DNA from 3 places in the Paenibacillus sp. GCM10023250 genome. Region 2 is predicted to be linked to each of the others. Evidence: riboswitches for the same ligand, from Rfam matches in the RefSeq annotation. Region 2 holds a riboswitch; each other region holds the start of a gene.
What was found. Region 2 has a riboswitch for cyclic di-AMP ahead of ACFPB1_RS23625 (hypothetical protein). Riboswitches for the same ligand answer to the same signal wherever they lie in the genome.
Positions count from the first base shown of each region.

Region 1: another riboswitch for cyclic di-AMP. It lies ahead of ACFPB1_RS19525 (histidine kinase); the one in region 2 lies ahead of ACFPB1_RS23625 (hypothetical protein).
Region 3: another riboswitch for cyclic di-AMP. It lies ahead of ACFPB1_RS07535 (3D domain-containing protein); the one in region 2 lies ahead of ACFPB1_RS23625 (hypothetical protein).

Region 1 is NZ_JBHSHY010000028.1:54,681-59,787, reverse strand. It holds gene ACFPB1_RS19535 (LacI family DNA-binding transcriptional regulator) at 1-966, opposite strand, end outside; gene ACFPB1_RS19530 (DUF445 domain-containing protein) at 1,367-2,626, shown strand; cyclic di-AMP (ydaO/yuaA leader) riboswitch at 2,876-3,070, shown strand; gene ACFPB1_RS19525 (histidine kinase) at 3,248-5,107, shown strand, end outside.
Region 2 is NZ_JBHSHY010000046.1:26,465-31,571, forward strand. It holds gene kdpA (potassium-transporting ATPase subunit KdpA) at 1-1,001, opposite strand, end outside; gene ACFPB1_RS23615 (potassium-transporting ATPase subunit F) at 1,050-1,127, opposite strand; gene ACFPB1_RS23620 (hypothetical protein) at 1,366-1,800, opposite strand; gene ACFPB1_RS23625 (hypothetical protein) at 1,929-2,375, opposite strand; cyclic di-AMP (ydaO/yuaA leader) riboswitch at 2,489-2,653, opposite strand; gene ACFPB1_RS23630 (NADH:flavin oxidoreductase) at 3,045-4,157, shown strand; gene ACFPB1_RS23635 (methyl-accepting chemotaxis protein) at 4,297-5,107, opposite strand, start outside.
Region 3 is NZ_JBHSHY010000006.1:24,758-29,864, forward strand. It holds gene ACFPB1_RS07525 (TetR/AcrR family transcriptional regulator) at 1-203, shown strand, start outside; gene ACFPB1_RS07530 (ATP-binding protein) at 283-1,431, shown strand; cyclic di-AMP (ydaO/yuaA leader) riboswitch at 1,498-1,699, shown strand; gene ACFPB1_RS07535 (3D domain-containing protein) at 1,808-2,632, shown strand; gene ACFPB1_RS07540 (polysaccharide deacetylase family protein) at 2,798-3,661, opposite strand; gene ACFPB1_RS07545 (acetylxylan esterase) at 3,803-4,765, shown strand; gene ACFPB1_RS07550 (SGNH/GDSL hydrolase family protein) at 4,783-5,107, shown strand, end outside.

The sequences.
Region 1 (5,107 bases), on a different contig from region 2:
GAGCAGCAGCTCCGCCGCGAGACGGCCGCCGCCGGCCTGCTCCGGCGCGCCGTCGATCCGCTGCAGGAGCAGCGAGACGGCCGCGGCGGCCATCCGTTCGGTCGGCTGCCGGACGGTCGTCAGGAACGGCCGCAGCATCGTCGCGATCCGCTGGTCGTCGAAGCCGACGACGGAGACGTCCTCCGGCACGCGCACCCCGGCCCGCTGCAGCGCGTTGATGACGCCCGCGGCGATGTGGTCGTCGCCGGCGAATACCGCGCCGGGCAGCCGGCCGGCCGCGGCCCAGCGGCTCGCGTGCGCGTAGCCGAACGCCGTGGAATAGTCCCCGCCGGCTAGCTCGAACGGCTCGAGCCCGGCTTCCAGCAGCGCCTGCAGGAAGCCGCTGCGCCGTTCCCGCGTGCTGCGGTACGGCTCGCTGCCGCTCAGGTGCGCGATCGACGTGTGGCCGAGGGCGATCAGATGCTTCGCCGCGGCATAGCCGCCCGCGAAATTATCGACGTTGATGGCGAACGCGTCGTGCTCCGCCATCTGGTTGTCGATCAGCACGTACGGGATGCGGCGGCGGTTCATTTCGTCGATATAGGGCGATTCCGCGAGCGGCGAGAGCAGCGCGATCCCATCGACGCGGTCCTCCTGCAGGAGATAGTGGATATCGCCCGGCCCGGGGCTCGCGTAGACCGAGACGGCGAGGACATATCCACTGTCCGCCAGGATGCGGTTCATTTCGCTCGCGATCGCGTCGAAGAACGAATCCTGCAGCGTGGGCAGAATCAGCCCGATGACGCCCGTCTTGCCCCTGGCCAGGCTGCGCGCCGCGGCGTTCGGCCTGTAATCCAGCGCCTTCATCGCTGCGAGCACCTTTTGCCGGTTCGCCTCGCGCACCGATTCCGCGCCGTTCAGCACGCGGGAGACGGTCACGACGGACAGGCCGGCTTTTTTGGCGACGTCGAAAATGCTGACTTTCATGCGGCCTCGATCAGCTCCTCATTAGAATGGCGGATAGGCGATTTAAGTTTAAGCGCTTTAATTTTCGGGGTAAATTATAAACCGGGCTAACGCAGCGCGCGACGCCGGCGGATCGCTTCACGGCATTAAAAGTATAAGCGCTTTAACTTTTGGGGTATGGATTCATTGTAGCGGAGAAGGCGGGGAATCGCAATCGCGAAATTCACGGGCCGAGCCCGCGCGATGGCTGCAGTTCCATCCCATGAACGATCGAATCCGGCGCCAAACCTGGCTGCACTCATCGTAACGACGGGAGCGCAAGCCCTTCATTATATAGGGTAAACACGCGCGGCAGGCCGGATTTTTGCAACAGGCTCGCCCATAATGGTATGGTGTAGGTAGCAATCCTAGGAGGAGAATCATGGCGAAAGTAAAGAAGCGAAACAAACAAATGGCCAATCTTTCGCTCGGCGCGATGGCCGCGGGCTTCGCGGCGACGCTGCCCTTCCGCGGCGGCGGTCTCGGGCTGCTGCACGCGGGCTTCGAGGCCGGCGTCATCGGCGGGCTGGCGGACTGGTTCGCCGTGACCGCGCTGTTCCGCCACCCGCTCGGCATTCCGATTCCGCACACGGCGCTGCTGCCGCGCAACCGGAAGAAGATGTCCGACGGCATCGTGCGCGTCCTCGAAGAGCGGCTGCTGGCGAAGGACAGCATGCTCGAGAAGCTGCGGCAGGTCGAGCTGGCCGAGCAGCTCCTGCCTGTCGTGCGCGGCGCCCTGCGCTCGGCGGTCGAGAGCGAGCGGCTGCCGCTGCTGCTCGCGGACGTGCTGCGGAGCGTGGACGCGGATCGGGTCGTGCCGCTGCTGTCCGGCGAGATCGAGGCCGCGGTGCGGCGGATCGACCTGGAGGCAGCGCTGCGCGGCTTCATTCGCAAGGCCGAGGAGGACGGCACGGACGAGCGGATGCTCGATCTGCTGCTCGAGCGCGCGGAGACGTGGGTCGCCACGGAGGGCATGCAGCGCGAGCTCGGCAGCGCGGTGATGACGCTGATCAAGGGGCTCAACCTCGGCGGCTTGATGTCGTTCGCCGTGAACGCGTTCATCGGCTACCTCGAGGAGGACAAGCTCGGGGCGATGCTTCAGCAGTTCGCGCTCTCGAAGCTCGCCGAGCTGAAGCTTCCGGGCACGGAGCGCCGCCGGATCGTCATGAGCAAGCTGCGCGAGGCGCTCGATACGCTCGTGACGCAGCTAGCGGAATCCGGCCGGCTGGACCTGATGCGCGAAGAGCTGCTCCAGGCGTTCGACGTAGAGGGGGAGCTGCGCAAGCTGTTCGAGCGGCTGCGCGAGAAGGTCCTCGAATTCCTGAGCGCGCCGGACTTCGCCGGGAAGGCGTGGCCGGCCGTCGAGGGGATGCTCGACCGGATCGAAGCGAACGAGGCGCTGGTGCGGGACGCCGAGCATTGGCTGAAGAAGCAGGCCGCGGCGCTGATCGAGCGCAACCATGCCCGGATCGGCTCGTTCGTGAAGGAGAATCTGGACCGGCTCGACAACGACCAGCTCGTCGAGCTGATCGAGGACAAGGTCGGGCAGGACCTGCAATGGATCCGCGTCAACGGCGCGCTCTGCGGCTTCCTGATCGGCCTCGCGCTGCGGGGCATCGAGATGGCGACCGGGAACGTCTGATTCCCGGCCGCCCGCGGCCAGCGCGCCGGAACCCGGACGATCGTACCGGGGCCAGGCCGCCGGCGGCCCCTGGCATTCGCCGGTAATTACGGAAACGGGTCATAAAGTGAGGTAGCGCGAGATTCCTGAAGCGCGCCGCCTTTGTAAGCGCTATATTTGCGTCCGTTGCACGTACAGCGGGACGGAGTGCGCACGGAGTTCCTTTACAAAAGTCAAGCTTCGGCGTAACATGAGTCATGCTTAACAACGTAATCGACAACGCTGAATTTCCGAACAGGAAAACGGGGGAACCAACGACATGACAAGTCTGTCCGAAGCCGCGCGCTTCCGGACTTGCCATCAGGGGTGAATCCCGGGCGGAGGCGCATAGCCTCGCGTCCCGGGTAGGGCGGCTCTCATGTCCGAATCCGACAGCTAACCTCGTAAGCGACCGAGAGAGGCGACGAATATGCGTGCGAACAGCCACTACAGATACAGTGTGCCTAGAAGCCGCGAGAGGCGTTCTCTGAATTGGAGGCCGTCTTTTGCTGGCTTCTTTTTTGATGTCCGTTTTCGTGGCGAGCATAAGATTCCGGGCAACATGAAAATTTATATGTATGGGCATGAAAGGGGTATAACGTTATGGCCGGCTACCGGCGACAAACTCCGGAGGAACTGCTGTTATCCATCTCCAAAATCCACCGCGGGCGGCTGAAAATTTACGTGGGCGCCGTCAGCGGCTCGGGCAAAACCTATCATATGCTGCGCGAGGGCCAGGCGCTCAAGGAGCAAGGCATCGACGTGGCCGTCTGCGCCGTGTCGACGATGCGGCGGCCCGAGACCGTGGAGCAGCTGGCGGATTTGGAGCGCATTCCGAGCATCCACTGGATGAAGGGCGACGCCGAGAAGAAGGACCTGAACCTCGATGCGATCGTCGACCGCAACCCGGAGGTGCTGCTCGTCGATTCGCTCGCGCACGAGAACCGGCCCGGCGCCAGGTTTCCGACGCGGCGCGAGGATATCCGGTTTCTGCTCAGCCGCGGCATCAGCGTCATCACGACGGTCAACGTCTATGAGCTGGAAGGCGTGAAGGAGCAGGCGCAGAAGCTGACCGGCATCGAGCCGGAATGCACGGTGCCTGCCGATCTGCTGGAGCTCGCCGACGAGGTGCGGCTGATCGACGTGTCGCCGGAGACGATCCTGAACCGGCTGAGCGAAGGCCGGCTGAATAACGTGAAGGACCCCGAACTGCTGAAGCGCGGCAACGTCGGCAAGCTGCGCGAGCTGGCGCTTCGCCTCATGGCGGAGGGCGTGAACGAGTCGCTGGAGAAATACCGCGAGGAGCAGGGATTCATCGGGCCGTCCGGCGCGTCCGAGCGGATTCTCGTCGCGGCGCAGTACCACGTGAACGGATCGCTCTACATTCGCCGCGGGCAGCAGATTGCGAAGCGGCTCGGCGGCGACCTGCAGGTCGTCGTCTTCACGGACGCGTCGCAGGAGCCGACCAAGGAACGGGAAGCGTTCAAGAAATCGATTTTGAAGCTCGTCGAGAAGGTGGGTGCGGGCTTTCGGGAAATCGCGATCACGAGCCGCAAACAGGTGCCGCGCGCGCTGATCCGCTACGCCATGCTCATCAACGCGACGAGGATCGTCATGGGCCATTCCAAGCAGACCCGCACGGAGGAGCTCCGGCAGGGCTCCATCGCCCGCAGTCTGCTGAAGCACGTCCGCAACATCGACGTCTTCTTCATGGCCGACCGCGCGGAGCACGAGGGCGAACGGGTGCTGCCGACGAAGCGCGCCGTGCTGAAGCCATCCGAGCCGTACCGCCGCTTGAGCGAGCAGGAGCTCGAGAAGAAGATCGAGCGCATCCGGCGCGGCCGGTTCAAGGTGTATATCGGCGCCGCGCCGGGAGCGGGCAAGACGTACATGATGCTCCGCGAGGGCAACGCGCTGCTCCGCAAAGACATTGACGTCGTCATCGGCTTCGCGGAGACGCACGGCAGACCGGATACGGAAGCCCAGATCGGCAAGCTGACCGCGATGCCGCGGCTGAAGGCGGGGGCGAACGGCTCGGAGGCCGAGGAGATGGACGTCGCCGCGATTCTTGCGCGCAATCCCGAGGTCGTGCTGATCGACGATCTGGCGCATGTGAACGCGCCGGGAAGCCGCAACGCGCACCGCTACGACGATATCCGCGAGCTGCTGGATGCGGGCATCTCCGTCATCGCCACGCTGAACGTGCAGCATCTGGAGAGCCTGAAGGACTCGATCGAGAAGATTTGCGGCACGACCGTGACGGAGACGGTACCCGACCAGGTGCTCCGCCTGGCGGACGAGATGGAGCTGATCGACGTCGCGCCGAGCGCGCTGCAGGAGCGGCTGAAGGAAGGCCGGATCTACGGCCCCGACATGGTCAAGGAGAAGCTCGCAGGCCCCTTCAAGACGGGCAACCTGATCGCGCTCCGCGAGCTGGCGCTGCGGGAGATCGCCGACGACGTG
Region 2 (5,107 bases):
GTGAAGAGCGCCGATTCGGAGATGCCGAAGCGCACTTCCTTGCCTTCCATGTTGCCATGAACGCCCATCGCGTCCAGCGCGCCGACGCCTTTATATTCCGAGACGAATACGGTGACCAGCATGACGAGAAAAATAAAGCTCATCGCGCCGAATACCGCCCAGCCCTGCTTCTTGTTGCGGATCATCAGGCCGAACGCGTAGACGAGCGCCGTCGGCAGCAGCATCATGCACAGGATGTGAACGAGGTTCGCGAGCGCCGTCGGATTCTCGAACGGATGCGCCGCGTTCGTGCCCATCCAGCCGCCGCCGTTCGTGCCCAAGTGCTTGATCGATTCCAGCGAAGCGATAAGTCCCCGCGTGATCGTCTGTTCGCCGCCCTCGAGCGTGGTGGCGTGCACCGCGCCGAGCAGTGTCTGCGGCACGCCCTGGAACACCAGGAACAGCGCGACGATGAAGCTGAGCGGCAGGAACACCCGCGTGATCGTGCGGGTCATGTCGACGTAGAAGTTGCCGAGATTATCCTGCCGGCCGATCAGGCCGCGGATGAACGCGACCGCGATCGCGAAGCCGGTCGCCGCCGACGTGAACATCGGGAACGTGATCGCAATCAGCTGCGACAGGTAGGACAATCCGTTCTCCCCGCTGTAGGACTGCCAGTTCGTGTTCGTGATGAACGACGCGGCCGTATTAAACGCTTGCCCGGCGGGCATGTTGCCGATGCCGTCGGGATTCAGCGGCAGGTAGCTCTGCAGCCGCAGGATCAGATAGATCAGCAGCAGCATGACGAAGTTGGACAGGAGCACGGCGCCCACGTACGCGCGCCAGCCCATCGATTCGCCTTCCCGGACGCCCATGATCCGGTAAAGCAGCCGCTCGACGGGCCCGAACACCCGGTCCAGCCCCGTTCTCTCCTGCGAGAAGACTTTGACAAGATAAGCGCCGGCCGGCTTCACCAAGAGCATGATGATGACCAGCGTGACGGCGACTTGAACGAATCCCATAGCCATAGCGATATTTCCTCCTCAATTAATGAAGCAGCGATCCAAGGTTTAAAACTTCTCCGGCTTCACCAAGACGAAACCGAGATAGACGATCAGGGCAATGGCGATAATCCCCATGACGACCATGGCTGAACCTCCTTCGCGTAATGTGGGCCGCGCCCCGCGCCGGCCGCTTCCGCCGAACCGCTGATGCGCCCGGGCGCCGCCGGATCAGGCGCGTCCGCAAAAGGCCCGGAATCCCCAAAAGAGCCCGAAAACGACCGCAGCCAAGAGCACCATCGTAATATCGTTAACCATCCGCATACCCTCCTCCGCTGCTTTTCCTCCGTTTACAGATACTTTCTTTCAATTAAAACTTTTTATGCTACTCCAACAGAGAACCGAGGGCTCCCGCCTGGACGTGCACGATATGGTCGGCGCCGAGCCCCTTGTAGATCAGCCGCCCGTGCGTGCGTCCCGTGACGACGTACACCGGCTGGTCCGTCCACTTGCGGATCATGCGCAAATACCTGCAGCACAGCGACAGGCTGCTCTCGAACAGGAACGCCTTCCCGACGGGTCGTTCCGGCCGCTCCCACGTGTCCGGATCGATCGTGTTCACCAGCAGAATCGACTCTACGCCGAGCTTGGCGAGCTGCTGCCGTTCGGCGACGCTGTTCGTGACGGCCGTAAATGGCAGTCCCTTCATGAGCAGCTGCTTGATGAACTGCTCGCCGGCCTTGGTCATGGCCGACACGACGATCGCCTGCGCCGTCTGGTGCGCGGCCGTCTGCTGCGCGGTTGCTTCCCTGTCCTTCACGTCTTCATCCCTGCTCCCTTCATTCGCACACCGTCATCTTAACGCCGTTTCCCATAAATTCGGGGTAAAGAGTGCGGCGCCGCGCGTAAAAAAAGTATAAAAATGACGGCAGTCGCCCTGAATGTCTCCTAAAAAATGACATACGCCTGCGCATGCTCGAAGCAGTACGCGTGGTCGTGCAAGCGGACGAACAGCGGCTCGTCCGGCGCGTTCGCGCGGCCCGCGGCCAGCTCGCGCAGCGCGGTCTCCGCCGCGAGCGACCGGACGTCGCCCCAGACGTCGTGCTTCAGGCTCGCCTCCAGCAGCCCTTCGCCGACCGTGTGGTGCTTGAACCCTTGGAACGCGCACGCCCAGCGGATAAAATCCCCCTTGAGCGCGCACTCGCGAAAGACGCCGATCCCAAGCTCGCCCGTCGTCGAGCCGAGCATGAGGATCCCGCAACAATCCTTGATCGTGGAATCCGGCAGCAGCACCTGCGCCGACTCCCGGTCGAACCGGAAGCATTCGATTCGTTCGATCGTCACCTTGTCCATTCGTTCCCGCCTGTGCGTGGCATCCGTCTGCACCGCTTGCATGTTCGTCACTCCTATAAATTGGGATAAAAAAAGAAGCCGGGAGAAGAGATGTCTCTGCTCCCGGCTTCCAAGGCAGCGCAAAGAAAAGCAACGCTTCGCGCGCGTTCGGCCTGGTCGTCTCTCTTGTCCGCTTGCGAGGTTAGCTGCCGGATTCGGGCCAGAGTAAGCCCTACGCGCAGGCGGCGCCTGCATGCGATTCACCCCGTGAAGCCGGTCCTGGCGACAGGCGGCTTCGGTGGTTCCCCCGCTCCCATGAAGGGATTCAGCGTTCGGATAAGTTGTGGATGCTTCTAATCGTAGTCCCGGCAGGGAAAATTGTAAAAAGCCGCAGCGCGCGCCATGGCGCGCGCTGCGGCGAATTCGCGCGATGAAAACGCGCTCAAATCGTTCGATTGCGGACGAACCCGCCAATTGCTCCGGAAAGCTTCCGTTTTCCACGCAGGCAGCAGACGGCGGCAGGCGGCGGCGGACGGCGGCGGCAAGATGCCGGACGCAACGTGCCGGCGGGATGCGCAATACCGGCTATGCGAATTGAAATTCAGGCCTTCATGGAGTAAAGTGAGGACATGGATTTCGTTTCCAATTCCAAGAAGACGGAGTCCCTGTCCCGCACTCGACCGTCCGTCCCTTGTCATGCATAATCCGATGAATCACGAGGAGGAAATCACGATGACCACCAATACGGCGCAAGCGCTGTTCGAATCTTTCCGGTCTCCGAAGCTGTCGCTCGACAACCGGATCGTCATGGCCCCGATGACCCGCGGCTTCTCGCCGGGCGGCGTCCCGGGCGGCGACGTGGCCGCCTATTACCGGCGGCGCGCGGAGAACGGCGTCGGCCTGATCGTCACGGAAGGCACGCTGATCAACCATCCCGCTGCGGGCGCCAGCACGAAATGGCCGCATTTCTACGGCGAAGATGCCTTGAACGGCTGGGACGGCGTCGTCCGCGCGGTCCACGAGGCCGGCGGCAAAATCATGCCGCAGCTCTGGCATGTCGGCATGGCTCGCAAAGAGGGCACGGGCACGCACCCCGAGGCGCCGTCCGTCGGCCCATCCGGGCTGAACCTCGCCGGCGAACGGGTCGGCGAGCCGCTGACCGAGCGCGAGATCGCCGATCTGATCGCGGCGTACGCGCAGGCGGCCGCCGACGCGAAGCGGCTCGGCTTCGACGGCATCGAGCTGCACGGCGCCCACGGCTACCTGATCGACCAATTCTTCTGGGCCGTCACGAACGTCCGGACGGACGCGTACGGCGGCGACCTGGTGAAGCGGACCCGCTTCGCCGCCGAGATCATCGCCGCATGCCGGCGCGCCGTCGGCCCCGACTTCCCGATTATGCTGCGGTTCTCCCAGTGGAAGGCCGACGCGTACGACGCGCAGCTCACGACGACGCCGGATGAGCTGGCCCGCTTCCTGGCGCCGCTCGTCGACGCCGGCGCCGATCTGTTCCACTGCTCGACCCGCCGGTTCTGGGAGCCGGCGTTCGACGACGGAAGCGGCCTGAACCTCGCCGGCTGGACGAAGAAGCTGACGGGCAAGCCGACCGTCACCGTCGGCTCCATCGGGCTCGACCTGGAGTTCACCCGCTTCTTCAAGGAGCGCAAAGGCGCCGGCACGGCCGGCATCGAAGAGCTGCTCGAGCGGCTCGCGCGCGGCGAATTCGATCTCGTCGCCGCCGGGCGCGCGCTCCTGAACGACCCAGAGTGGGCCGTCAAGATCCGCGAAGGACGCGGCGACGAGCTGCGCGCGTTCGAGCTGGAAGCGACGCAGCGCTTGTACTAATCCGAATCGCGCGCTGCGCAATGCGCAGCGCAAATAAGGCTGTTCCCGCCCGGGCGGGAACAGCCTTATTGCGCGTTGGTCCGCGCTCGGCCCGGCAAGCGGCCGCGCGCCTCGCGAGCGGCGGCGCCTCCGGCCTAGCTTACTGCCGCGCGAACTTCTCCAGCATCTCGCCCGCCGTGGACGCGATGTGCTCGAACGCCGCGTCAAGCTCCTTCACGCTCTCCGCGTGATGCCCCATGTCGCGCTTGATCCGGTCGATGTCCGCGCTGATCGCCCTCAGCCGTTCCTGCATCGCGCCGAGCTGCTCGCGGATGTTCTGGGAGGCGTCGCGGCTCTGGGCCGCCATCCGCCGGATCTCCCCGGCCACGACCGAGAAGCCTCTGCCGTATTCGCCGGCGTGCGCGGCCTCGATCGAGGCGTTCAGTCCGAGCAGGTTGGACGTGTCCGCCAGCTCCTGCACGACGCCGATGATGGATTGGATGCCGTCGATGTCGCGGTTCAGCGCCTCCGACTTGTCCGCCAGCGCGCCCATCTCGCCGCTGATGGCCCCGAACGCCGAGGCGATGCCGTTCGACGTCGCCGTCATCTCCTGCACGGACGCCGCCAAGCTTTCCGAGGCGCCGCGGATCGTGTCCAGCCTGGCGTTCAGCACGGCGGACGTCAGCACGCCGACGACTTCGCCCGAGAGCCGCAGCGGCACCGCCGTGCCGACGTAGGGCACGCCGAACCGCTCCGGCCCGCGCTCCTCGCGGAACGTGCGGCCCTGCTCGAAGGCTTGCTCCGAGATCGTGCCCGCCAGCGCCGAACGGGGCGTGCCGACCGGAACCTCCATGTCGATGCCGGAGGAGCAACTGGCCCGCACCCCCGCCTCGTCGATCAGAATCAGCGCCGCTTCTTCCGGAAACAGGCTCAGCATCGTGTCCATCATCGCGGCGATCGCTTGCAGATAA
Region 3 (5,107 bases), on a different contig from region 2:
GGGTCGTGCCTGCTGCGGAAGCGGAAGGCGGCGAGAGCGGCGAGACCGCGACGAACCGGGCCCGCGTGCTGTTCTACTACATCCAGGGCTTCGTCAGCACGTACGCCGGTCATACGGGGCCGACGGACATCCTGCTTGACCGCATCCTGCCGATATTCGGCGAAGGCATCGCCATCCTGACGAAGGGCATGGCGCAACATTAATTGTTTTTAATGTCGCAGGGTTTGGCGATTCCGAAGCGAATAACGACTAAGAGACTCGTTTCGGAGGATGGATCGGACCATGAGGCGGACAGCCGTTTACTGCAATCGCGTGCTTGCTTCGAAGTTGAAACGAACGCTTATGCTCCGGACGGTCGGGCGCAAGGAACAGGATGCGCACGATCTTCATCCCGATTCCATGAGCTACCGCCGGCTGATCAAATATTTGCCGGAGCCGATCTTCGTGCATGACGGCGATACGGTCATATTCACCAACCAGGCCGGACTGCGGCTGCTCGGGGTGACGGAAGCCGAACTGCTCGCCAAGCCGTTCGTCAGCCACTACTTCCATCCCGACTACCGCGAGACGGCGCGGCATCGGCTCCAGGCGATCATGGGCACGGACGAGCCCAACGAGTTCGAAGAGTCGAAGCTGGTCAGCGCCGCGGGCGAGATGATCGACGTCGAGGTCTCGAGCACCCGCATCCGCAACTATCCCGGCAGAGGCACGGTCGTGCAGAGCGTGTTCCGCGATATTCGCGACCGGAAGCGGGAAGAGGAAGCGCTGATTCAATCCGAGAAGCTGTCGGTCGTCGGCCAAATGGCGGCCGGCATCGCGCACGAAATCCGCAACCCGCTCACGTCCCTCATCGGATTTTCCAAATTTCTCAAAACGAGGATCAACAGCTACCACGATTTTTTCGACATCATGCTCGTGGAGCTGGACCGGATCAATACCATCGTGCAGGAATTCATGGCGCTCGCCAAGCCGCAGGCGAACCAATTCCGCCGGCACGACCTGGTCAAGACGATCCAGAGCGTCCTGACGCTGCTCGAGACGCAGGCGATCATGAACAACGTCCAGCTGTCCGCCAGCTACGACGCCGAGACGGCCGAGCTCCTCTGCGAGGAGAATCAGCTGAAGCAGGTGTTCGTCAACGTGCTCAAGAACGCGATCGAGGCGATGCCCCAGGGCGGATCCGTCGCCATCCGGCTGAAGTCGGCCGGCAGCCGGGACATCGCGGTGTCGATCGAGGATCAGGGCATCGGCATTCCGGAAGAACAGCTGCCTATGCTCGGCGGTCCATTCTTCACGACGAAGGACGGCGGGACGGGGCTCGGCCTCATGATCTGCTATCGCATCATTGAAGGCCACCGCGGCAGGATCGACATCGCCAGCGCCCACGGCAAAGGCACGACGGTGACGATTTCCTTGCCCAAAAACGAGTGAAACGATGCACAGGCGCGGCCTATTGGGCGGATTTACCGGTAGGTTGCCCGGAGCGACTGTGTTATCCTATTACGCGAGCCGAAACGATTACTCGTACGGGGGATTTTTTGGGAGCAAGTCACGTTGCTCCGTTCTCGTCATCTGATGGGCATCACATGACGGGTTCACCGCGCTTTGGCGCTGGGGTGAATCGCGCGTTCCCGCGCGTAGGGTCGAACTCCTCGACCCGAATCCGACAACTAACCTCGTAGGCCGCATGCGAAGATGGCGTCTTTGTTCCGCACTCGTTCGGCGGATCTGTCCTCTTCGTAATGACGTTCTTATGCCTGCTTCTGAAGGGGCATGGGACCGTAAATCTTAAGGAGGAACCGACAACATGAATCTTCATCATTGGAAGAAGGGCATCGTGGCCGCCGCGCTCGGCCTCGTTATTTTCGCCCAAGGCGCAGCCGCGCACGCGGAAGGCACGTACAAAGCGAAAGACAACGACACGTTCTGGAAGCTGTCGCAAAAGTTCGGCGTCAGCGTCGACCTGCTGCAGCAAGCGAACCCGTTCGTGGAGGCAGGCAACATCTATGACGGCTTGATGCTGGTCATCCCGGCGGCCGATAAAGCCAAGACCGTAGGTCCGGCACGCATCCTGAAACAAGAGGCCAAAGCTCCGGCGGCGAAGAAATCCCCGGCAGCCGAAGCGAAGAAATCCGCGGAGAAGATGGCCGTGAAAACGCCGGCGAAGAAGGCGGCGAAAGCGGTAACCACCGCTTCGAAAGCCAAGAAAACGACCGTTAAGCAGACGACCGTTAAGCAAACGGCCGTTAAGAAGCCGGCCGTCACCAAGCCGCAAGGCGACAGCGTAACGGTAAACGGCAAATCGTACGCCTACTCGGACGTCTTGAAGGTCAAAGCAAGCGCCTATACGGCAGCGGCCTCCGAGAACGGCTGGGGCCCCGTCGACTACTTCGGCAATCCGCTGAAGCTCGGAACGATCGCGGTCGATCCCGACGTCATTCCGATGGGAACCAAAGTGTTCATTACCGGCTACGACCATGGCGGATTGCCGTCCGGCGGCATGCTTGCGGTCGCGTCCGACCAAGGCAGCGCCATCTCCGGCAACCGAATCGATATTTTCGTTCCGCAATCGCAGAGTCAAGCAAGCAAGTTCGGATTCCAGAATGTCAAGGTCTTCATCCTCAATAAATAGGCACACGACGACAAACGGCAGCCCCGCGCGGGCTGCCGTTTTTTGCGCTGATGGTTCGCATGTAACCGGATCGAGCGGATCGGTCGGTGCGCTGCCGCTCCTTCCAGCAATCGGCCCCGCGCACGGCCGGATGCCTCGTCTGGCATTCGCCAGCCGCCGGCCGGCTCAGGGCAGCCGGCGGGCCGCCGGGCGCCCGAGCAGTTCCGGCAGCGTGACGATCGCGTAGCCTTTGCTCCGCAGCAGCTTGATCAGGCGCGGCAGCGCCGCGATCGTGCCGGACAGATCCTGCCCCGTGCCGCCGCCGGCATGCTGCAGAACGATGGAGCCCGGCTGCAGCGTCCGCTTGATGTTGATCAGAATGGCGCTGCTGTCGATGCTTCGCCAGTCCTCGGAGTCGACGTCCCAGTTGACGACCGTGAAGCCTCTTCCGCGCAGCCATTCCACCTGCGCCGGCGTGATTTCGCCGTATGGCGGCCGGACGAACCTCGGACTGTAGCCGACGAGCGGCCGCAATATCCAGTCGGTCCGCAGAACCTGCTGCTGCATGGCGTACAGCGAGATTCGCGAGAAGACGGGATGGTTCAAGGAATGATTGCCGATGATGTGGCCTTCCCGCTGCATCCGCCGCACGATCGCGGGATGGGCCGCCGCGCGCTGGCCGACGACGAAGAATGTTGCCCGGACCTTGTAGCGCGCCAGCGTCTCGAGCACCTGCGGCGTGTAGCGGGGATCCGGCACGTCGTCGAACGTCAGCGCGACTCGGCGGTAGCGCCGCGAGCCGCCGATGACGAAGGCGCCGGGATAGCGCTGCTGCAGCGCCACCCACGAGATCGCGGGCCGCTTTTTCTTGGGGCGCTGGGCGCCGGAGAACGCGCCGGTCTCCTCAGGCTGCTGCGCCGCTTGTTGACGGTACTCGCTTCCCGCCGCGGCCGACCGCATGCCGCCGACCGGCTCCGCCCCCGCGGACGCAGCCAGCAGCATGCAAACCGCCAGCAGCAGCGCTTTTCGCGCATCCCCCCATCTTCGCATGGCCGTCCCTCCTTCATGATGTCATTTTGCCCGCGGGCGTAATCGCGCATTCACGAATATCGGAATCGCTACTTTACAGCGGTGTATGGAAGACGTACCATGAGGAGGAACTCATTTCAAGCGAAAAGGGGTAGCGTGCCGATGCCAATGATCGATATGCCGCTGAATGAATTGCAAACGTATTCAGGACTCAATCCGAAGCCTGCCGATTTCGATGACTATTGGGAACGGGCGCTGGCGGAGATGCGCGCCGTCGACGCCGCGGTCGAGCTCGTACCGAGCGAATTCCAGACGCCGGCGGCCGAATGCTTCGACTTATATTTCACAGGCGTCCGGGGCGCGCGGATTCATGCCAAGTACGCGCGTCCGCGCCAGGCGGAGCGGCCGCATCCGGCGGTCATCCAATTTCACGGCTACAGCGGCAGCGCCGGCGATTGGACGGACAAGCTCGGCATCGTATCGCTAGGCTTCTCCATCTTCGCCTTGGACGTCCGCGGGCAAGGCGGTTATTCGCAGGACAGCGGGGGCGTAACGGGCACGACGCTGAACGGCCATATCATCCGCGGCTTGGACGATCATCCGGACGAGCTGCTGTTCCGCCACGTCTTCCTGGATTGCGCGCAGCTGGCAGGCATCGCGATCGACAGCCCGGAAGTGGATCCGGAGCGCGTCTACGCCATGGGCGGCTCGCAGGGCGGCGCCTTGACGATCGCCTGCGCCGCGCTGGAGCCGCGCGTCAAGAAGCTGGCGCCGGTGTTTCCGTTCCTGAGCGACTACCGCCGGGTGTGGCAGATGGACTTGGCCAAGGATGCGTACGCGGAGCTGCGCACGTACTTCCGGCATTTCGATCCGCAGCATAAGCGGGAGGACGAGATTTTCACGAAGCTCGGGTACATCGACATTCAGCATCTGGCAAGCCGCGTCCGGGGCGAAGTGATGATGGGCGTCGGCCTGATGGATACGATCTGCCCGCCGTCGTCGCAATTCGCCGCATACAACAAAATCACGGCGCCGAAGCGGCTCGAAATTTACCCGGATTTCGGCCATGAAGGCTTGCCGGGCTTCAACGACAAGACGATTCAATTTTTCCTGGGCGCTTATTAAGAGGAGGCTGACGCAGCATGCTTATCGGCAATAACGAAAGACTGGTCATGATCGGCGATTCCATTACCGACTGCGGCCGGGCGAGACCGGTTGGGGAAGGCTTGTTCGACGCAATCGGCAAAGGCTACGCAGGCCTCGTCGACGCCCTGCTCTCGGCGACGTATCCGGAGCGCGGCATCCGCGTGACGAACATGGGGACGAGCGGCAATAACGTGCGCGATCTGAAGGAACGCTGGCAGACCGACGTGCTGGACCTGAAGCCGGACTGGCTGTCGATCATGATCGGCACCAACGACGTCTGGCGGCAGTTCGACACGCCGACGATCAAGGAGTCGCACGTCT